Regions from separate parts of the Pseudoalteromonas sp. SG44-5 genome, predicted to be linked through region 2. Evidence: predicted binding sites of a transcription regulator. Region 2 holds the regulator's gene; each other region holds the start of a gene.
The links. Region 2 encodes LexA, which represses DNA repair genes until DNA is damaged. Its sites were predicted from a motif close to TACTGTATNNNNATACAGTA; they were not measured.

Region 1 (7,687 bases), on a different contig from region 2:
GAGTCGAGAATTTCATTAAGTAGGCGTAGCAAAGAGCGTGCTGCATTGTTAACCGTAACAAGGTGCTTTTGCTGCTCTTTACTTAGCGGTGTATCCATAAGCAGATCGCTAAAGCCAATAATTGCATTCATAGGGGTGCGTATTTCATGGCTCATATTTGCCATAAAAGATTGCTTAGCATTTGCAGCTTCTTCTGCTTGCAGTTTAGCGTGCTCTAATTTTGCTTCATACTCTTTGCGCTCAGTAATATCAACAAGTACACCATCAATCCACTGCGCAACATCGGTATTATTAAAGTCAAAACTACCTTTCTCTAATACCCATACAGTTGCGCCGTTGCGATGGCGAATTCTATATTCAACAGAGTATTGACGCTTTTCGGTAACGGCATTAGTGAGCGTGGTAATAATCATTTGTTGATCAGACTTTAAAATCAGGTCTGTAAACTCAATGTGTTGCTCAATAAATTCATCTGGTGTATAGCCAGTTAAATCCAATATACTTGGGCTAACAAATAGCATGGTGTAGTTAGTATCGAATTTACATCTAAAGGCAACGCCTGGCATATTTTGCATTAATGAGCGATATTTTTGCTCATTTTCAACGACCGTTTTTTGTAGCGCTCGTTGCTGCGTTAAGTCAGTAATAAAGCCAACATACAAAGGAGGTTGCCCAGTTTGCGTCACTTGTCCAATACCAAGGCGCACAGGGATCAAATGGTTATCTTTATGTTTAGCAAAAGTATCGCGGTTTATGCCTATAATAGCGCTTAGATCAAGAGTCATATCACCAGATGATGACGCATTATTTAGAGCGTTATTATCATTTAAAAGAATCTGTACACTTTTACCTTGTAACTCATGTTCGTGCCAACCTAAAATCTTACTTGCTGCTTCATTAAAGCTTAAAATAATACCTTGATGATCAATAGTCACAATGCCATCTATTGCTGTTTCTAATATGGCGTTTAACCGCGACTCGTCGGCTGACTTTTCTTCAAGCAGCAGTTTATAGCGTACCATGCCATTAATTACAGCAACCACGCTGGTTATTGCAACAGTTGCAGTGGCAACCGCAATTGCAACAAATGTAAGCCCAGCAGACGCATTTTCGTCTGCGTAAATTAGTGGGGAAGTTGCTACAAAACGGGTTGCTGCCATACCCATATAATGCATACCAGTAACAGCAAAGCCTAATATAACGGCGCTGGTTGAACGAATTTGTAACTGTGATAACCGAGGGAAAATTCTTTCAAGGTTAAAGTGGCTATATAAAGCAATAAACGATAGGGCAACGGCCACTAAAATAGACAACCCAAACATAACTGGGTCATACCGTAGCATAGGCGCAAGCTCCATCGCTGCCATACCACTGTAATGCATAGTGCCAATACCCGAGCCTAATAATACTGAGCAAACAGCTAATACTTTAAAGTTACCATTACTTTTTACCAGTATAGATACAGCATATTGGCATGCCAAAAATGCCGGTATAAAAGAGAGTAAGGTAATAGTTGGGTTATATTTAATGTTAGTACACAAGGAAAAAGCTAACATACCAATAAAATGCATGCTCCAAATGCCCGCAGAAAAAACAGCTGCAGCGGTTACAGTAGCTAAACGTTGATAGCTTGGGAAAGTAGTTTTTTTAGCTAAATCAATGAGTTTTGTAGTAAAAAAAGCGGCAAATATGACTATTAAAACTGAAAGAGAAACCAAAAGGGGATCGTAAACCCCGTTTATAATTAAACTAGGATCTTGGTCAGTAATAAAGAAAGCTGATAACATGGCGGCTCTAAATAGGCATTTTAATCGTGTAGTTTAATAGAATTAATTAATTAATAAACCGTTAATTTTATGATTGCTTATTAAGCTATAAATAAACAACACGGCATTAACTAACCATTAGACGAAAAGTAGCCCCTAGCTAGTATAGTGTGAGAGATTAATTTGTTTGCCTACCAACTAAAAAAAAGTACCCGACGAAAGACCGTTGCTATTAAAGTACATAATCAAAATGTGACGGTATATGCCCCCCATCACGTACAAAAAAAAGTGCTCGATAACTGGTTATTAGAAAAAAAATCATGGGTTGAGGCGCAGCTGCAAAAACAGCTTACTTTGGTTGATACAAAACAGTATCCACTTAAGGACAAAAAGATCTGGGTTTTTTCAGAAGCAATTAATTTAACGTTTCAGCAAGGCAATACCTCTACAGTGGAGCGCCAACAAGATGGCCTGCTTATTACCGTTTCTGCTCGTGTTAAGCATCAGCAGCAAAAGTACCAATTACTTTTAGAGGCGTATTTAAAAGAGCAGTTAACCGCATACATTGAAATGCGACTTAATGACTTTTGCACGCTGATGCAAGAAGCGCTGCCTAACGATTTAAATATTGCAGTTTATAAACGCAAATGGGGAAGTTGTAATAGTAAAAGGGCGTTAACATTTAACTTATTATTGATTGGTGCACCGCATAGCATTATTGATTATGTAATAGTGCATGAGCTGGCGCATTTACGACATTTAAATCATAGCAAAGCATTTTGGCAGCGCGTAGCACAATTTTGTCCCGACTATAAAGCAAGTACGTTATGGCTAAAACAATATGGTATGAGTTTACAATGGGTATTTTAATGTTTAACTAAGAAAAAACACGGAGATTACTAACAAGGAATGTAGTAACTATATAAGTAGAAAATAAGTAGAAAAGTGGTGGAGGGAGCTGGATTCGAACCAGCGAAGGCTGAGCCGTCAGATTTACAGTCTGATCCCTTTGGCCGCTCGGGAACCCCTCCACACTAATTTTGTTACATTTGGCCCCACTTAACTTAGCGGTAAGAAAAGTGGTGGAGGGAGCTGGATTCGAACCAGCGAAGGCTGAGCCGTCAGATTTACAGTCTGATCCCTTTGGCCGCTCGGGAACCCCTCCAATGCAACGGCGCTGATAATAGCAAACATCGTATTTAAGTAAAGAAAAAAGCTAAAGAAAAATGAAATAAAGCCGATAAATAGGTATTACTTACTTCAATCGGCTAAAGTCTATGCAAATCGGTGATTTGTTAATCACAGAGAGTCAGCTCAACACTCGACTTAATAAAAGTGTGCATGAAAAGCGCCGAGGAGAGTTTGCGCTTTTACTCGCTATGCTATCTCATGATGCACTCGATTTTAGCCAATTCCATTTACCAAAAACAGAAATTGAAGATTCAACTGTTGGCGAAGATACCCTTCGCAAACAAATAGGAGCAGGTCCAAAGCAACTTTTAGCGCCAGATAAGTTTGATATCTTGATAGGGCAGTTTAACGCCTCACTATTAATGCAAGCAGGGGAACGCGCTGGAATGAGCGATATTAAATTAAATCACTGTTTAAACCCTGAACCATTGTTTATAAGAGATGATGTAAGCCATATTCCGCTTCAGGTGCGTGATAATTGTGAATTAGCAGTGCGCAGGCGTATAAATAACACACAAACGCAACTATCTAACCCGCAACTCGATGCTGCTGCCTTTTACGAAAGCCTAAATAATGATGCGCTTCACCACCCATTGCATTTAGTAAGCGCTTAATTATAAAGCGTACGCTGTAACTGCTTTGATATTGCAATAACCAATCATATTAATAGAACTTGGCAAACGATTGCGCCATCACTCTAACTATTAAGTTACTTGTCTGTAATATAAAGCCGCTAACTCTCTACACTTAAGCGCATTTTAGCGATACTTTATTTTATTAATGGATTAATAATTGATTTAATATAAAAAAAGCATCCAAAAATTAAATGCAATTGCTATAATAGGCTCAAATGGTATGACATTAAATGCCGTTATCATTAAACCAAGGTAATTAGGAACGTAATGAAGAAAATATTCACGCTAAATCACGAGAAAATCAAATATCCTCGTATGGTTGACGCCGCAAAGCATGAAGTGAAAAAATATTTGAAAAGAGAGCGTAACAAAACTCTACCACTCGATGCTGATTACTGGGCGTTTGATTGTAAGTTTGGTAATACCGCTGAAGATGCACAAGTAGTGCACGTTGCAGAGCTTAGTAATCATATAAGCGAAATAGAAAAGCAAAGCTTAACTTCTTTTTATGTAGAAATATTAGCGCGCCCAGCTCAACGTCAACAACCAGATTTGGATGACGACGAATAAGACGCTTATAAAGTAATTTGCGTAATTTTTAAAATGGGCCTAGTGGCCCATTTTTTGTTTGTACGTTTATACAAACGCGATTTAAACCTTGAGCATTCAAGTACAAGCAGCTTATAAGCAGTGCTTACTTTCAGTATTACCCTGAAAATTATGGCCGTGATTTTCTAAAACAATTAACAACAACTCTGTATCGCCATTTTTATATTTGGTTGTAAGTTTGATTAAAAACCCAACTTTAATACATTTGCATAACATAAGACTGTATTATACTGTGTTAGTTGATAATTATAGAAAACAGTAGTATTTATGCCATTAAATTATGCCGATATCGATTTAAAACTTAGCCTTAAAACCTCAAAAGTTCTCATTGTTGATGATCAGTTACTTAGCATAATTGTACTGAAAAAAATATTATCAAAGCACTTTATTGTTAACACCGCCAACAGCGGTGAAGAAGCAGTTGAAATATGTAAATCTAATACTCCCGATATCGTACTGCTGGATATTTCAATGGATGGCATATGCGGTATAGAAACCTGTTTAAAACTTAAAACGACGACACAAACCCAAGACATTCCCGTTATATTTGTTACCTCCTTTGAAAACCAAGAAGAGGACTGCTGGGAAGCGGGTGCGGTAGACTTTATTCAAAAACCGATTAACCCAGAAACCTTATACAGAAGAGTAAGAGCGCACTTAACTATTAAGCTGCAACATGACTTATTAAGTCAAAAAGTGTTTCTTGATGACTTAACTAAAGTATTTAACCGTCGTTATTTTGATACTCATATTAATAAAATACAATTGAGTGCATTAAGAGAGAATACAGAATATGCTTTATTACTTATGGATATTGATTACTTTAAGCAATACAACGATATTTATGGACACGTAGAAGGCGACGTTGTTTTACACTTAGTTGCTCAAACAATTGCCAACAGCCTGCAAAGGCCAAGCGATTTTGTTGCCCGCTATGGCGGCGAAGAATTTGTGGTTGTGCTACCCCATACCAACGAGGAAGGCGCTCGCTGTGTTGCTGAAAAAATTAAAAATAACATATATGGCTTAGGTGTTTTACATAAGTACTCAGAGTTTGAATTTGTCACTATAAGTATAGGTGGAGCTACGTTATTGCAATCAGACGAAGGCAACATGGATATTTTGCAACGCGCAGATAAAAAAATGTACGCCGCTAAAGCACAAGGGCGAAATACAGTGTGCTTTTAAAGCGCAGCGAACCCAATACCAAAATATACGGTAGAGCAGTTATTAACACAGGCCTATAGGTATGTAAATTGCCAATAGTTGCTCGAAAGTAAAATTTTATTTTAGCCATACACATCGCCTGTAACAGCCAACCCTAGGCATGGCTATTGGATGTATTTAAGGTTCAGTTGCCTGTAATTACCTACTTTACTCACTGCACAGCTGCAGTTTGTTATACGCTATGACACTTTTTATATTTTTTGCCACTTTGGCAAGGGCAGTTGTCATTTCTGCTTATTTTAATATCGGCTACCGGAAATAGTGTGCCTTCAAGGTAGCGCCACTGCCCATCTTGTTTAATAAACAACGACTTTTCGTGCAACTCGCAATATAGGTTTTGGTAAAAGTAATTTACTTTAAATGTTACAAAGCCTTCGCTTGCATCGTGCTCAGTGTCGATGACGGTTAGCTTTATAAAGCGGCAGCTATCAGCAAAGTCTTTAATCTCTTTTACAGGGTTTTCTGCCTGTTTTTCACTTGCATAAGTTTGATAAACATAAGTTGCATTTTTAAGTACATATGCACTGTAGCGAGCACGCATAAGTTGCTCAGGTGTTTCAGCTATTTTTGATGCTAAATGAAGTGGTTCACAGCAGTCAGCATAATTTTGCTGGCTGCCACAAAAGCAAGGAGAAGTCGTTAATGAGGTCATAATATTAATATAAAGTGTTTAAAACACGAGTTTAACAAGCTTATTGAGTTAGTGGTATCTCAAGGTTGTGAGTATTTTTAGTAAAACAGTAAAGCTTAGTATTTGTAGTGCTTAAATTTAATGATAGCTGTGTCAGCTGTTGATCATTAATAATATCAGTCCAGGTAATAACCGCAGCAAAGTTTCCGTTGTGCAGCGCCGAGCTAAGTACATACTCTAAGTTTACTAAATGTTTTTGCCTGATCACCAGTAATTTGCTGGTGTCAATGGAGCATGAATCAAGCAAGGCTTTACTCGGTACATGGTCAGGGGCAATCAGCAGTGTCCATGCATTTAAGCTGTTGTATTGGTGTAATACTTTAAGCAATTCAAAGGTTGCTGAAATTTCATCTTCAATTTGAATTAAATTTACACAATCACTTTTATCGTCTTGCTGATAACTTTTAACGGTTCTTACGGTAATAGGCTGTAACATAAATTTCTCACTCACTGGGTTTTTATACAGTACCTATGTACAGTAGTTTATACAGTGTTATGGTGCAAGTGTTTTTTTGCTAATTATTTGTACAGCCATTCAGTTTTAAATTTTTACACGGATAAAAAAACAAAAATAACTATTAAAAACAGAGCGTTAATATTTTAGGTATATATTTATATTTTTTATTAAAGTTATGCGGCGAATAGCACCTATACAGTACTTTATGCTCTATTATTTACGTTAAAGTAAAGCTGATTGCTCAGCATATAAGCACGGTAATTATTATTTTTAAAACCTGAAGTACATACGTATTACCGTGTCATATTTATTATTTCAGCTACTTCAATAACTTAATGCATAACAAGGTAAAATGTCCGGTATTTCGCTATTTTTATGCTAAAATCTCGCCACTTTTTACTACCTTAAGTTTGTTATGCTCGAAGCCTTATTTAAAATCCGCGCAAATGATTCCTCAGTACAACGTGAATGTGTTGCCGGTATGACTACTTTTATTACTATGGTTTATATTGTTTTTGTTAATCCAGCAATGCTTGCCCAAGCAGGAATGGATCAAGGCGCTGCGTTTGTAGCTACATGTATTGCAGCTGCAATAGGCTGTTTTATTATGGGCCTATGGGCCAATTATCCGTTAGCGTTAGCGCCGGGTATGGGATTAAATGCTTTTTTTACCTATGGCGTTGTTTTAGGAATGGGCTATACCTGGGAAGCGGCATTAGGTGCTGTGTTTATGTCGGGTTGTATATTTTTATTTTTAAGTTTATTTAAAGTACGAGAGTGGATTATTAATGCCATTCCACTGGTGCTAAAACAAGCAATAGCGACCGGTATTGGTGCTTTTTTGGCGCTAATTGCGCTTAAAAGTGCAGGGATCATAGTATCTAGCCCTGCAACCTTAGTGCAGCTAGGTGATATTACTGCACCTGGGCCATTACTTGCTATTTTAAGTTTTTTTGTGATTGCGGCATTGTTATATCGCGATTTTAAAAGTGGTGTGTTAATTAGTATTTTACTGGTAACAGGTATTGCTTTGGCTTTTGGTTTGGTTGAATATCAGGGGGTTATGTCTATGCCGCCGTCAATTTTACCAACCTTTATGCAACTTGATTTT
Region 2 (7,687 bases):
TTAGCGGAATAGCGCAGCAAATGACAAACAGTAAAAGGGGGTTATTTTTCATTATGTGTCCTTTTTTTACTTGCAAAAATAGCCACTAAAACGCACGCCAGCGCAATTAAAAACCATTGCACCGCATAAGCGTGGTGTTTTTGTGGGCTCATAACAACCGCGGTATAGTGAGGTATACCTATTGCATCGCCGCTACCTTGGCGATACGCCATAAAATTAACTAATAATTGCTGGCTTTCTTCGCTCAACTTATTTAATTCAATTGTTTGCACTCGCTTTGGTAAATCAATGTTATTGGTTTTACTCTCGAGGCTAAAAGCAGTAAGGTTATTTTCTTTTATTTGAGCAGTAAGCGTAAAAGCGTGTTTAGGTAGGGTTACTTTAGGTAATGTATCGCGCGATAGGGGAGCTTTTATCCAGCCTAAATTAACCAAAATGGCATGTGTTTCGTTATTTGGCTTTAACAGTGCCAGTAAGTCATAACCCACCTGCCCGTTATAAACTTGGTTGTCTAAAAGCCAATATTCACCGTTAATAAAATGCCCTGTTAACTCAACTAACAATCCTGTTTTATTCCAGTTACTAGGTAGTTTAAGCATTTGCTGCCAGCTCATTACACCGTGCGTTTGCAGCGTTGCAATAGAAGCTAACTGCTGTTGTTTGTGTGTCGCACGTTCTAACTGCCAAAAACCTAAACGCACACACACCAAAACTACAATCACTACCATACAAATGGTGATTATTGAGCTAAACTTTTGTTCACGCCATCTAATTAACTGCATAAAGGGTCAACCTAGTGATGATTAAAATTTTTATTGTATTGTTGTTATTATTTATACTTTTTAACTTGTTTCGCGCTTTATTTATTATGGTCTCTGGAAAAACCCAAGGACGACCTATGTCTCACTTTTTAGGTCGTCGCGTATTATTTTCTGTGGTGGTATTAATAGTTGTTATTGCCGCACTAAAACTTGGCTTTATTAGCGGCAATAACGCCCCTTTAATAACTACAGCACATACACAAATATAAATAAGCATAACCAAACTACATCAACAAAATGCCAGTACCAAGCCGCCGCTTGAAAAGCAAAGTGCTTATCTTTAGTAAAGTGTCCTTTTAAAATTCGTAAAAATACTACCAATAAAATAATAGTTCCTAAGGTCACATGCATGCCATGAAAACCCGTAAGTAAAAAGAACGTGCTGCCATAAATACCGGCATCTAATGTTAAGTTTAAATCGTTATACGCATGAATATATTCTTCTACTTGTAGGCCTAAAAAAATTGCACCCAATAAAATAGTCAGTCCTAAAAACACTTTTAACTGGCCGCGTTTATCACTTTCTATTGCCACATGGGCAAAATGCAAAGTAACTGATGAGGTCAATAAAATTAAGGTGTTAATCAGCGGTAGACCTTGCCATCCCATAGCTTGGGTAGTGTCGCCCCCTGGCGTGGTAATTAATGGCCACACAGCTTCAAATGTAGGCCAAAGCACTTCGTTAGTCATGGCATTGTTATCGGCACCACCAAGCCAAGGCACAGAAAGCATACGGGCGTAAAAAAGTGCGCCAAAAAATGCCATAAAAAACATTACTTCAGAAAAAATAAACCAACTCATTCCTTGTCGAAAAGAGCGATCCATTTGCGCCGAATATAAGCCTTTCCCGGCCTCATCAATCACGTTTTTAAACCAGCTAAACAACATATACAGCAGTACTGCTATACCTGCGTACAAAATATAAATGCCACTGTCACCTTCTTTACCGGCACTCATTACGGTTAGAGCTGCACCTACTGCAATAAAAAATAATGCTACTGCGCCAACAATCGGCCATGGGCTTTGATCTGGTACATAATAATGCTCATATTCTTGCTTCATTTTATTTGCTCCTGGTTGTCACTAGTTAGGCTAGTTGTTATTGGCTGCTAGCCGCTCACTAATATCAAATACCGTATAAGATAAAGTTAACTCTTCAATGTCACTTGGTAGTGCGGTATCAACATAAAAAAGCAACGTAAACTCTAGTTCTTCACCTGCTTTTAATGGCTGTTGATCAAAACAAAAACACGCTATTTTATGTAAGTATTTTGCTGCTCTACCGGGTGATACCGAAGGCACTGCCTGCATTACTTTATCTTGGTCACTATTATTTTTGGCGCTAAACATTACCTCACGCATAGCACCGGGCTTTACCGCAACACTATACTCTTTAGACTTCACAGCAAAGGGTGCACCGCTTTGTGCATGCGTGGTAAAGCTCACACTTATTTCGCGATTTTGTATTACTTGCGTGCTTTGCTTTGCTTGCTCTAATGATGGCTTACCGTTAATGCCGGTAATATCACAAAACACGTCATACAAAGGCACTAACGCAAATGCAAATGCGAACATGGCTAAGCAAATAACAACTAAGCGCTTAAGTAGCGGTGCGTGTATCATTATTTAATTTCCGGTGGTGTTGAAAATGTATGGTACGGAGCAGGTGAATCTACCTCCCACTCCAGTCCTTCTGCGCCTTCCCACACTTTTGCAGGAACCTTGTCGCCGCCGCGTGCGCATTTAATCACTACAGCTACAAACAACAACTGCGATAATCCAAAGGCAAAGCCGCCAATACTAATAATGGCGTTAAAGTCAGCAAACTGTAGCGCATAGTCGGGTATACGGCGTGGCATGCCTGCAAGCCCTACAAAGTGCATAGGAAAAAACAATACATTTACGCTTACCAGCGATAACCAAAAATGCCATTTAGCCAGCGCTATGTTATACATATTGCCAGTCCATTTAGGCAGCCAATAATACGCGCCTGCCATAATAGAAAACACCGCTCCCGTTACCAGTACATAATGAAAATGTGCCACTACAAAGTAGGTATCATGGTACTGAAAATCAGCCGGTGTAATGGCCAGCATCAATCCCGAAAAACCACCTAAGGTAAACAACACAATAAAAGCAATACTAAACAGCATGGGGACTTCAAACGTAATTGAACCGCGCCACATAGTGGCTACCCAATTAAATATTTTTACTCCAGTGGGCACCGATATCAGCATAGTCGCGTACATAAAAAATAGCTCGCCAGCCACCGGCATACCGGTAGTAAACATATGATGCGCCCACACTGTAAAACTCAACAACGCAATTGACGCCGTGGCATATACCATGGAGGAATAACCAAAAAGTTTTTTACGCGAAAAGGTAGGAACTATAGTAGAAATAATGCCAAAAGCCGGCAAAATCATTATGTATACTTCGGGGTGGCCAAAAAACCAAAATATGTGCTGAAACATCACCGGATCACCGCCACCAGCTGCATCAAAAAAGCTGGTTGCAAAGTATTTATCGGTGAGCACCATGGTCACTGCACCTGCGAGTACCGGCATAACCGCAATTAATAAAAATGCCGTTATCAGCCAAGTCCATACAAACATAGGGACCTTCATCCAAGTCATGCCTGGGGCACGCAAGTTAACTATGGTTACAATTACATTAATTGCCCCCATAATGGAGCTAATACCCATAATATGCACAGCAAATACAAACATGGCGGTATTGTCATTACTGTAGGTTGTGGACAGCGGCGCATAAAAAGTCCAACCAAACGCAGGACCGCCACCGGGCATTAATAGCGATGATAATAAAATTAAAAACGCGAATGGTAAAATCCAAAAACTCCAGTTATTCATTCGGGGTAAGGCCATATCAGGCGCGCCAATCATTAATGGCACCATCCAGTTAGCTAAGCCAGTAAAGGCCGGCATAACGGCACCAAATACCATAATCAACCCATGAACCGTGGTCATTTGATTAAAAAAGTGAGGATCGACTAATTGCAATCCTGGCTGAAATAACTCAGCGCGGATCACCATAGCCATAGCACCACCAATAAAAAACATAGTTAGCGAAAAAATTAAGTACAAGCTACCTATATCTTTATGATTTGTGGTATATAACCAGCGCTTAAAGCCTTTAGCAGGATGATGAGCGTGGTGAGCTTCATTAATGTCAGGTTGTTCTACTATGCTACTCATTAGTTCGCCTCCCCATCGGCATCAAGTGCTGCCTGTATTTCACTTGGTTGAATTACATCACCGGTATCATTACCCCATGCATTACGCTTATAAGTAATTACCGCTGCTAATTGCTTTATAGAGAGCTGTTTAGCAAAGGCTTGCATGGCTGTGCCGGGGCTTCCGTGAATAACAATATCAATGTGGTCTTTTATATCGCCAAGCACTATCGGGCTGCCTTTAAGTGCAGGAAAAACGCCTGGCAAACCTAACCCTGTGGGCTGATGACATGCAGCACAATTGGCCATATACACTTGCTCACCCAAAGTCATTAATTCTTCTTTAGGGAGTGTTTGGTCAAGTAATGCAGCATCTGCTGCTGCTGCTTTTTGCTTTGCTTGTTTAGCATCTGCTAGCCAAACTTTAAAATCGGCCTCTGACTTAGCCTCTACTACCACTGGCATAAAGCCATGATCTTTACCGCATAGCTCAGCACACTGACCGCGATAAATACCGACTTCGTTTATGTTGGTCCACGTTTCGTTAATAAACCCCGGGTTTGCATCTTTTTTAATAGCAAAATCGGGCACCCACCAAGAATGAATAACATCGTCGGAGGTCATTAAAAAGCGTACTTTTTTATTGATCGGTAATACCAGAGGCTTATCTACCTCAAGTAAATAGTTGGGGTTTTTATCGGCTAGGTTAGCAATTTCATTTTGCGGTGTGGCAAGTATTGAGTAAAACTCAACATCTTCCCCCATATATTCGTAATGCCATTTCCATTGTGAACCAGTTACTTTAATAGTGATATCCGCTTTACTGGCATCTTCCATCGCTATTAATGTTTTAGTTGCGGGGACTGCCATTGCTATTAAAATAACAAATGGAATTGCTGTCCAGAGTATTTCTACTTTGGTACTTTCGTGAAATTGAGCAGCAACTGCTCCTTTAGATTTACGATGATGAATAAGTGCCCAAAACATAACGGCAAATACAATCACGCCTATTACACAGCATATTAAAAATATGGTCATGTGTAGTTGATAAACATTATTACTTATATCGGTTACGCCTTTGCGCATATTATATTGGCTATTTGCCAATGCTAACTGCGGAAAAACAAACAATATAAGCCACAAGGTAGAGCTCAATTTACCCATGTGACAGCTCCTTTAATACTGTTGCGAGTGCAAAACAAAAAGACATAAGCTTTAAATGCCAATTTGTTATTTTTTATTTTTGTATTGCTGCCGGATATATAAATATATTTTCTCAAAACTAAAGCTGTGAGTTATTGTTAGTCCAGCCCATTAACAATTAGTTAATAATTGAACAACTAGCAAGTTTTAGTTTGAAAAATAATCAAATAATATTAGGGGATTAGCGTAAATATGGGATTTATTTAATTTTGTTCTAAGCAGGAAGTGAGCAACAGCAAGGGTTACAAATAAAAAGACAGCGATAACGAGTATTAAATACTTAAATGATAAAAAACATAAACTTAATATAATTTTTTCATTGCAGCGGAATTTTCACAAAAAAAAGGCAAAAAAAAGCGCACTAAAAAGTGCGCATTAATTATCTGAGCTATTAAATTATGCCGATATTTTACATAGCTATAACAGCTTAATTGTCACATCCAGTCAGCATTACGAATAACCCCAACAGCTAAGCCTTCAATATTAAAAGATTCGTTTTCAAGATCCACTTCTATCGACGAAAATTCTTTATTTTCAGCATGCAATAATACTTTTTTGCCTGCTTTTTCTAAGCGTTTTACCGTTACATCGTCATCAACGCGGGCAACAATAACTTGGCCATTTTCGGCAACTTGAGTGCGATGAACAGCCAGTAAATCACCATCCATAATACCAATATCTCGCATGCTCATACCATTTACACGCAATAAAAAATCGGCAGCGGGTTTAAACATTAACGGGTCAATTTTACAATGGCTCTCAACATGTTGTTGCGCCAAAATAGGTTCGCCGGCAGCTACACGGCCTATTAACGGTAAACCAAGTTGTTCTGGTTCATCTTCTTCAATAAGTTGAATACCACGGCTAGCGCCTGGTTTCATTTTAATAGCGCCTTTTTTAGCCAGCGCTTTTAAATGCTCTTCTGCTGCATTAGCACTTTTAAAGCCTAATGTTTGTGCAATTTCTGCGCGTGTAGGAGGCATACCAGTGTCTTTAATAAACACTTTAATAAGTTCGAGTATTTGCGCTTGGCGGTTAGTTAATGGTCGCATACAACTGGTTTTCCATACAGTACATTTAACTGTGAGTATATACAGTTATCTGAAAATCGCAAATTTAAATTACTCCTCGCCTTTGCTGCCAAAGGTGGCATTGGTCTAAGCTTAAAATTACCAAGTAAATTACAGATAAAATTACGCAGATCACGATAGTGTTAGTTTTACGTTACATTAATTACATAACTACTAAGTTGTTGCTGTTATTAAAAATTAGTTAGCTATCGTTTTTGTAATGGGCCTTAACTTCATCAATGTGAATTAACGGAGAGTGTTATGAATATCACTGTAGCGGTAATAATTAACGGTCCTAAACGTAAAGTATGGGCGGCAATAACTGACATCGAAAACAGTGCCAATATGCTGTCTGGCATTATTGATGTAAAAATAATCGAGAAGCCACCACAAGGGCTAGTGGGCCTAAGATGGTTAGAAACACGAAAACTTTTTGGCAAAGCAGCCTCAGAAACCATGTGGATCACCGAAGCTGTTACTAATGAATACTATTGCACTCGCGCAGAAAATGGCGGGGCAGTTTATACCACTAAGCTGTCACTTACCGCCGCCGAACCTAGCACCTGTTTAACCATGACTTTTTCTGATAGCTCTGAGTCTATTTGGGTAAAAATGATCTCTGCAGTGATAGGGTTTTTTCTTAAAAGTTCGATGCGTAAAATGCTAAAAAAAGATCTCGATGAAATTAAGCACTATGTAGAAAGCAAAAAGTAGCACTGTATTACCATGCAGTAGCTGCACTAATTTGGCTATCATATCGCCATGAAAAATCGTATTATCGGTTATCGTTTTCAACCTTTAAAGGAGTAACAATGAGTATTTGGCATCAACCTATTACTTTAGCGTTTTGTAAGCAGTTAGACCAAGGCATAAATGGCCAAGGTACACTGATGAAAACCATGGGGATTGAAATAACTGAAATTGGTGATGATTACTTAGTTGCCACTATGCCAGCAATTCCTGCGCACCATAACCCTATAGGCATGGTGCATGGCGGAGCAAACGTGGTTTTAGCCGAAAGTGTTGCCAGCTACGCGGCTAATTTTGTGGTCGACTTCACTAAATTTTATTGTGTAGGGCAAGAGATCAGTGCCAGCCATTTAAAAGCCTCGCGTAATGGCACCTTAACCGCCACCGCAAAAGCGTTTCATATTGGCAAACGTAGCTCAGTATGGGAAATAAAAATAACGAATAGTCGCGGCGAGCTTTGCTGCGTATCAAAAATGACCGCAGCTGTTGTAGAGCGCAAAGGCTAACGCTATTTTTCTAGCGGGTAAATAGTAATTTCCATGCCTGCACCAATTGCCGATATACGTAATAATGTATCGGCGTGCAGCGCTTGGTTAAAACACTTTGGCGAAGTGCCCGATTCAAAACCAATATCAAAGGTACGGCGCGAA
Region 3 (7,687 bases), on a different contig from region 2:
GGCTTACCTAAAGTAACGGTATCGCCTTCTACGTCTAAAATATCGTCATGTACTTGAAATGCAAGCCCTATGGCATAGCCAAAAGTGGCTAAATTTTCTAACGTGTTTTGACTAACATTGTTCGAGCACAAAGCCCCCAGTGTAATTGCACAGCTTATTAGCGCACCGGTTTTTAACTTATGAATACGCTCAAGTTCAGCCACGGTTATTACTTTATCAGTAGCTGCAATATCAAGCCCTTGGCCTGCCACCATACCTTGTAACCCAGAGGCATGTGCCAGTTCAGCAATCATTTTAACTTGAGCTTGAGCACTACAGTTAAAATTATGCTTGGCGATTAACTCAAATGCTAAAGCTTGCAGTGCATCACCGGCTAAAATTGCGTGTGCTTCGCCGTACACGATATGACAGGTTGGGCGTCCGCGACGTAATTCATCATCATCCATAGCTGGTAAGTCATCGTGAACTAACGAGTAGCTATGAATACATTCTATAGCTGCAGCAAGTACGTCTAAATCTTGTTTATCTGCGCCGAGCATTTTACCCGTTGCGTAAACCAAAAAAGGACGCAATCTTTTGCCGCCATTCATTAAACTATAATGGGTGGCGGCTTTTATGGTCTCGTCAGTATTAAGCGATTGGTCAAAATAAAGGTTAAGAGTATTGGCTACATCAGTTTGAGCATGTGTAATAAGTTCTTTAATAGTCACGGCTATTCCATATCATTATCAAAGTCGGTTAATACAGACTTCTCATCTTTGCCCATTAAAATAGCCACCTTTTGCTCAGCTTGTTGCAACTTACTAGACGATGCGCCTGCTAAAGCAATGCCACGCTCAAACTGTTTTAATGACTGCTCAAGCGATAAATCACCTTGTTCCATTTCACTAACGATTGTTGTTAATTCTTCTAGTGCTTGCTCGAAACTTAAGTTTTCAGGTTTTTTAGTCGCCATCTTTATTTCAACTTACATAATAAATTTAGAAGTCAATTTTAGGGGGAATGCTAAACTAGGTCAAAGGATGAAATGGTTTTTTCGTTAATAAACGTTTTATGTTTTAAAAAATTGATAATTAGATAGATAACACAAGTTGATCTAGAATAGTGCTTAATCCAGCTTTTTATGTTTATCTATAAAAAATGGCTTAAGCAATTCAGTATCTTGCCGATAAACAATTAATAACAAACGTTTGCATATAAAAGCAAAAACTTTTGGAGGGAATGTGGATTTAGCAACCATTATTGGGATCCTTGGCGCAATTGGCTTAATTGTCATGTCCATGTTTATGAGTAGTAGCGGTGAAATGGCTATGTTTTACAACACGCCCTCTGTTGTAATCGTATTTGGCGGTTCATTATTTATCGTTTTATCAAACTTTACTATGTCACAGTTTTTTGGCATAGGTAAGGTGGTTACCAAAGCGTTTATGTTTAAGCTTGAGTCGCCAGAAGAGTTAATCGAAAAAGCAGTTGAACTTGCAGATTCAGCACGTAAAGGCGGGTTTTTAGCACTTGAAGAGGCAGAAATACCGAATCCATTTATGCGCAAAGGCGTTGACATGCTAGTAGATGGCCACGACGCAGACGTAGTGCGGGCCACACTGCAAAAAGATATTTCATTAACTACAGCACGGCATGAGTCGGGTGCTACTTTATTTAAATCTTTGGGTGATATAGCCCCAGCAATGGGAATGATAGGCACCTTAATAGGCTTAGTTGCGATGTTATCTAATATGGATGATCCTAAAGCAATTGGTCCGGCTATGGCGGTGGCATTGTTAACCACATTATACGGCGCATTTTTAGCTAACGTAGTCGCTATTCCTATTCAAACAAAATTGGAGCTGCGTAAAGACGAAGAGGCAATGAATCAACGTTTAATTTTAGATGCGGTTTTAGGTATTCAAGATGGTCAAAATCCAAAAGTAATAGAAGGTATTTTGAAAAACTATCTTGCTGAATCAAAACGTAAAGTAAACACTGAGGATTAACTATGTCTGATCAAGAGTGCAAGTGCCCACCCCCAGGTTTACCTGCGTGGATGGGGACATTCGCAGATTTAATGTCGCTATTAATGTGCTTTTTTGTGCTCTTGCTTGCGTTTTCTGAAATGGATGTACTTAAATTTAAACAAATTGCCGGTTCGATGAAATTTGCATTTGGTGTACAAAATAAAATAGAAGTTAAAGATATTCCCAAAGGCACATCAGTTATTGCTATGGAGTTTACTCCGGGCAAGCCAGAGCCTACCCCAATTGAAACAATTCAACAGCAAACGGTAGAAATGACCCAGCAAATGTTAGAGTTTCAGGCAGGTGATGAAAGCTCAGCAGGCGGAAGGCAAGAGCAGCAGGGCGATAAACGTGGTGGCGAGTCGCGTAGTACTTCCAAAGAGCAAGCATCGGAGCAAGCAATTTCAGCGGCCGATCAACAGCAAACAAACGACTTAGTTAAAAAAATCGCTCAGCAATTAGAAAAACAAATAATTGATGGTGCCATAGAGCTTGAATCATTAGGGCAGCAAATAATTATTCGTATTCGTGAAAATGGCTCTTTCCCTTCGGGTAGCGCATTTTTACAACCTAAGTTTAAACCCATTATTCAAGAAATTGGCGTGCTATTAAAAGATGTGCCTGGAGAAATTACCGTGTCTGGGCATACTGACGATTTTCAGGTTTCAAACGAGTTATATATTAATAACTGGGATCTTTCATCTAAGCGTGCAGTTGCAGTAGCCAGTGAGCTGCAAAAAGTAGTTGGATTTGATAAAAATAGAATGATGGTAGTAGGGCGTGCTGAAACCCGGCCGTTAGTGCCAAATGACAGCAATGAAGATCGCCGTCGTAATCGTCGCGTTGAAATATCTATTTTACAAGGAAAGGCCAAAGAGTCTGATCCTATCGATGTAAGGTAGCAGTCATTTTATTAAAAACACACTTGGTTTAAGCAAACTAAGTGTAATTGATTACAGGTGACTTTTAGTCAAAATTGACTAAAAGTCACCACCTCAGCCAAATACCTCAGAGTTGTTAAATAGTACGGTTTAATAAAAACATCCCACGCTGTGAATTGATATGCTAAACTACTGTGTATATAAACAGTAAAAGAGCTTGCTTATGAAACTCTATATTGCCGAAAAGCCGTCATTAGGGCGTGCTATTGCCGACGCGTTACCAAAACCGCACAAAAAGCACGATGGCTACATTGAAGTTGCAAATGGTGATTGCGTATCTTGGTGTATTGGTCATTTGCTCGAGCAAGCCGAGCCCGATGACTATGATGAGCGCTTTAAAAAGTGGCAGTTTGAGCACCTACCTATCATTCCTGAGCAGTGGCAATTAAAAGCAAAAACTAAAACTCGCAAGCAACTTACTGTGTTAAAAAAGCTAATCAAACAGGCTACAGCACTAGTGCATGCAGGTGATCCCGATAGAGAAGGGCAATTACTTGTCGATCAAGTTATTGAAGAAGCCAAAATAAGTAAAACTAAAAAGCAGCATATTCAACGCTTATTAATTAGTGATTTAAACTTAGCTGCAGTAAAAAAAGCATTAACGACTATGCGATCTAACCGTGAGTTTATTCCGTTGAGCGTTTCAGCCTTAGCGCGCTCTCGTGCTGATTGGTTGTTTGGTATGAATTTAACCCGCGCTTATACTTTAGCAGGGCAAAAAGCTGGGTTTGGTAACGTACTTTCTGTGGGACGAGTACAAACACCCATACTTGGCTTGGTGGTTAATAGAGATAATGACATAGCAAATTTCGTATCGAAGCCATTTTATGAAGTATTAGCCCACTTAGTCACCCCCGAAAAACAATCATTTAGTGCAAAATGGATACCCAGTAAGGCATGTGAGCCTTATCAAGACGAAGAAGGGCGAGTATTAAATAAAGCATTGGCTGAAAACGTAGCCTCGCGTATCACACAGCAAAATGCTGAGCTAACGGCGCTTGAACAAAAGCAAAAAAAACAAACTGCGCCACTGCCTTATAACTTATCTGCTTTGCAGATAGACGCGGCAAAAGCATTTGCTATGCCAGCGCAAAAGGTGCTGGATATATGCCAAACTCTTTATGAGCGTCATAAGTTAATTACCTACCCGCGTTCAGACAACCGCTACTTACCTAATGATCATCACCAAGATGCGTCTGCTATTTTAAAAGCTATAAGCACTAATGGCGGGCAAGGTGTTGAGTTAGTAAAAGCAGCTGATAGTAAAAAACGTAGTAAATGTTTTAACGATTCAAAAGTGGCTGCGCATCACGCCATTGTCCCTACGGCAAAACAGTTAAAGTCGGCAAGTTTAGGTAGCGATGAGACAAAGGTTTATCAATTAATATGTCGTCATTATTTAATACAGTTTTATCCCGACTATATTTACAACGAAACTAAAGCAGAGATAACTATTGCTGGCGGGTTATTTAAAGCAAATGCAAAGCAAGATGTAAGCTTGGGTTTTAAGGTGCTAATGGGTAAGTCTGAATTGAAAGATGAAGCCACGCTACCGCCTTTAACAAAAGACATGTTACTTTTTTGCTCGCAAGGGGAGGTTGTTGAAAAATATACCTCTCCGCCAGCGCACTTTAGTGATGCGACTTTACTTGCAGCCATGACAGGCATAAGCCGCTATGTACAAGATCCACAGATAAAAAAAGTACTTAAAGACACCGATGGCTTAGGCACAGAGGCAACGCGAGCGGGGATCATTGAATTATTATTTAAACGCCGTTTTTTAAAACGTGAAGGCAAATTAATTAAAGCAACCGAAACCGGGAGTGCACTTATTAGCGTGCTGCCGCAAGGTTTAGTTCGCCCCGATTTAACCGCTAAATGGGAATCGAGCTTAGGTGATATTGCACAGCAAGTAATGAGCTATCAGCAATTTTTACAGCCTTTACTTGCCGACTTAAATAGTTTTGTACAACAAGCTGCAAATTGCGATAGCAATGTATTTGCAAAGCTGCCTAAAACTTCAGCTAAAAAGCGTTTTGTTAAACGTGGCCAAAAAACGCCTTATAAAAAGTCGAGTTATAAAAAAAGCTCTGTTACAGGTTAACTACAGAGCTATTATTTAAATAAAACTATTGATTAAACAAAGTTACCGCTGCATTACTCATGGCTTTAATGCCAGTTGGTAGTGCGACTTTATAGTCTGGGGCAAACTTACTTGAATGCAGTGAAGGTAATGTTTTGCCCGCTTTTATTGCACTTGCATATTTTGCTTGGTTAACGCCACCGAGCCAAAATAGTGTGATAGGAATATTTTCGTCAGTGCGGCCATATAAGCCAAAGTCTTCACCTGCCATTACAGGGAGGGTTTCAAGCACATTTTCATCACCAATAGCGCTGGCAATACTTTGACGCACAAGGTTGGTTTGTGCCGGATTGTTATATGTAGATGGAATTGACTCATCTTCATGTACTTGCACCTTAGGGTAGAGCGCTTCCTCAAGGCCTGCGCTTTGTGCAATACCGGCGGTAATGCGTTTAATTGCTGCAATTTGTGCATTTCTAATATCAGGGTTATAGCTGCGTAATGTAAGTTGTAACTTTACTTCATCAGAAATTACATTATGTTTTGAGCCACCATGAATAGATCCAACAGTAATGACTGATGGCTCTAATGGTGAAAGCTCACGACTCGTAATAGTTTGCAGTGCAAGCACAGTGCGCGCAGCAATAATAACCGGATCAATAGTGGTATGCGGATAAGCTCCATGTCCGCCTTTACCCTTTATAGTTATATCAACAGAATCGACGCTGGCCATAGTATATTCGTTTTTCATCGCAACTTTACCGGCAGGCACACTTGCACTTACATGTAGCGCAATTATGTGATCAGGTTTTGCATATTTACTAAATAAGCCTTCTTTTAGCATGGCTTTAGCGCCACCGCCTACTTCTTCTGCGGGTTGTGCCACCATCATTAGCGTGCCTTGCCATGCATTTTTGTGAGCTATTAGTTGTTCAGCAGTACCAATGAATGAGCTCATATGTATATCGTGACCGCAGCCGTGCATAACACCTACTTTTGCACCGTGCTCGTCTATTACTGTTACTTTAGAAGCATACGCCTTACCTGTTTGTTCTGTAATAGGTAAGCCGTCGGTATCGGTACGTATCATTACTGTGGGGCCATCACCATTTTTGTAAATGCCTACAACGCCAAAACCACCTACATTGCTTGTAACTTCAAAACCAAGCTTGTTTAACTGCGCTGCTATTTTTTTTGCGGTTTGTTGCTCGTGATACGAAAGCTCGGGTGATTGATGCAGATCGAGGTAAAAGCTTTCAATGGCTGGCATGCTGCTATGTAAATTTAAGTCTAATGATTTAGCCGCCAATAGAGGGCTAGCTAATAATAGCGCTGTGCCTAAGTAAGTTAACTTCATGATTTTCCCTTATTGAGATAAATGTATATCCAAGTGATTTAGATATATGACTTGTAATAATTATGTTCAGCACCATATAAAAACCTAAATAAATGAATATGGCAATCAATTCAATGAGCAACATAGTTAGTATCAACGCGCAAAATTTTCAGCAAGTACTCGGCGAAACATCACAACAAAAGTTGGTACTGCTAAACTTCTACTCAGCGCAAAGTCCTGAATGTATTAACCAGGCAGCAATATTAGATAAATTAGCCGCTGAATATACCGACTATATAGTAGTAGCAAATTTAGATTGCGATGCCGAGCAAGCTCTGGCTTCGCAATTAGCACAGCAAGTTGGTTTACAAACACTACCAACACTGGTGTTGTTAAAAGACTCAGCGCCCGTTGATGTATTATCGGGTGCCCAAGCTGAAGCGAAAATTCGTGAAGCATTAGCTAAACATTTACCCGCTCAACAAGACTTACTATTAGAGCAAGCAAAGCAAGCATTATTAAAGTCAGATTTAAATGCCGCGTTTAATTATGCAAAGCAAGCTTATGAAATTGACAACAGCAACGCGCGTATTAAATTAGTACTTGCAGATATATGTATTCAAATTCATAAAGTAGATGAAGCGCAAGCACTAATTAATACAATAGATGTACAAGAGCAAGATGCTTACTTTAATAATATAAAAGCAAAATGCGAAGCTGCGCTTGAAGCAAAAGATTCACCAGAGATTAAAGAAAAGCAACAACAAGTAGAAAAGTACCCAAATGACTTAGAATTAAAAGAAGAGCTAAGTATTTTACTCAATGAAGCCGGCAGAAAAGAAGAAGCATTAGATGTACTATTTACAGTGCTGCAAAAAGATCTGAATTTTAACGAAGCAAAACCAAGTTTTTTAGCTATTATTGCCTCTTTACCCGACGGTGATGCACTTGCAGCAAAGTATCGTCGCAAGTTATATAGTATTTTGTACTAAAACTTAATAACTATTACTTTTAAAAGCACCTTATCTAGGTGCTTTTTACATTTTTAAGTTTATAGCAATATAACAGTAAGCTTGTTTAAGGAATAAAAAACGCAGTTATCCACAGGGTTTTGTGGGTAACCTGTGAGCCTGGCTTGTGTATCTTTGGGGTAAAAATTAAATGCAAAAAAGGCGATAAAAACACTTGCGTAAAATCTGCGGCTCCCTATAATGCGACCCCACTGAGACGGGAAACGTCAACGCCTAGCGAGACGCGAACTACTTAGAGAGTTAAATAAAACTTCGGTTTTAAATCTTCCAAAAAGAAAGTTTAA

Region 1: the regulator LexA is predicted to act here: its motif matches at 6,581-6,600, upstream of H5079_RS00885 (SulA-like leucine-rich domain-containing protein).
Region 3: the regulator LexA is predicted to act here: its motif matches at 3,084-3,103, upstream of H5079_RS14470 (DNA topoisomerase III).

The regions. Positions count from the first base shown of each region.
Region 1 is NZ_JACJES010000001.1:159,417-167,103, forward strand. It holds gene H5079_RS00845 (MHYT domain-containing protein) at 1-1,787, opposite strand, end outside; gene H5079_RS00850 (M48 family metallopeptidase) at 1,950-2,636, shown strand; tRNA gene H5079_RS00855 (tRNA-Tyr) at 2,713-2,797, opposite strand; tRNA gene H5079_RS00860 (tRNA-Tyr) at 2,847-2,931, opposite strand; gene H5079_RS00865 (VC2046/SO_2500 family protein) at 3,044-3,571, shown strand; gene H5079_RS00870 (DUF6172 family protein) at 3,860-4,162, shown strand; gene H5079_RS00875 (diguanylate cyclase) at 4,469-5,389, shown strand; gene H5079_RS00880 (YchJ family protein) at 5,601-6,080, opposite strand; gene H5079_RS00885 (SulA-like leucine-rich domain-containing protein) at 6,121-6,555, opposite strand; gene H5079_RS00890 (NCS2 family permease) at 6,992-7,687, shown strand, end outside.
Region 2 is NZ_JACJES010000024.1:20,722-28,408, forward strand. It holds gene H5079_RS16085 (transmembrane cytochrome oxidase associated protein) at 1-52, opposite strand, end outside; gene H5079_RS16090 (SURF1 family protein) at 42-782, opposite strand; gene H5079_RS16095 (DUF2909 family protein) at 800-1,030, shown strand; gene H5079_RS16100 (cytochrome c oxidase subunit 3) at 1,008-1,883, opposite strand; gene H5079_RS16105 (cytochrome c oxidase assembly protein) at 1,914-2,444, opposite strand; gene ctaD (cytochrome c oxidase subunit I) at 2,444-4,036, opposite strand; gene coxB (cytochrome c oxidase subunit II) at 4,036-5,178, opposite strand; gene lexA (transcriptional repressor LexA) at 5,652-6,269, opposite strand; gene H5079_RS16125 (SRPBCC family protein) at 6,549-7,001, shown strand; gene H5079_RS16130 (PaaI family thioesterase) at 7,100-7,543, shown strand; gene H5079_RS16135 (hypothetical protein) at 7,546-7,687, opposite strand, start outside.
Region 3 is NZ_JACJES010000018.1:144-7,830, reverse strand. It holds gene ispA ((2E,6E)-farnesyl diphosphate synthase) at 1-710, opposite strand, end outside; gene H5079_RS14485 (exodeoxyribonuclease VII small subunit) at 713-955, opposite strand; gene pomA (flagellar motor protein PomA) at 1,224-1,991, shown strand; gene H5079_RS14475 (flagellar motor protein MotB) at 1,994-2,914, shown strand; gene H5079_RS14470 (DNA topoisomerase III) at 3,117-5,057, shown strand; gene H5079_RS14465 (M20 family metallopeptidase) at 5,083-6,393, opposite strand; gene H5079_RS14460 (tetratricopeptide repeat protein) at 6,507-7,364, shown strand.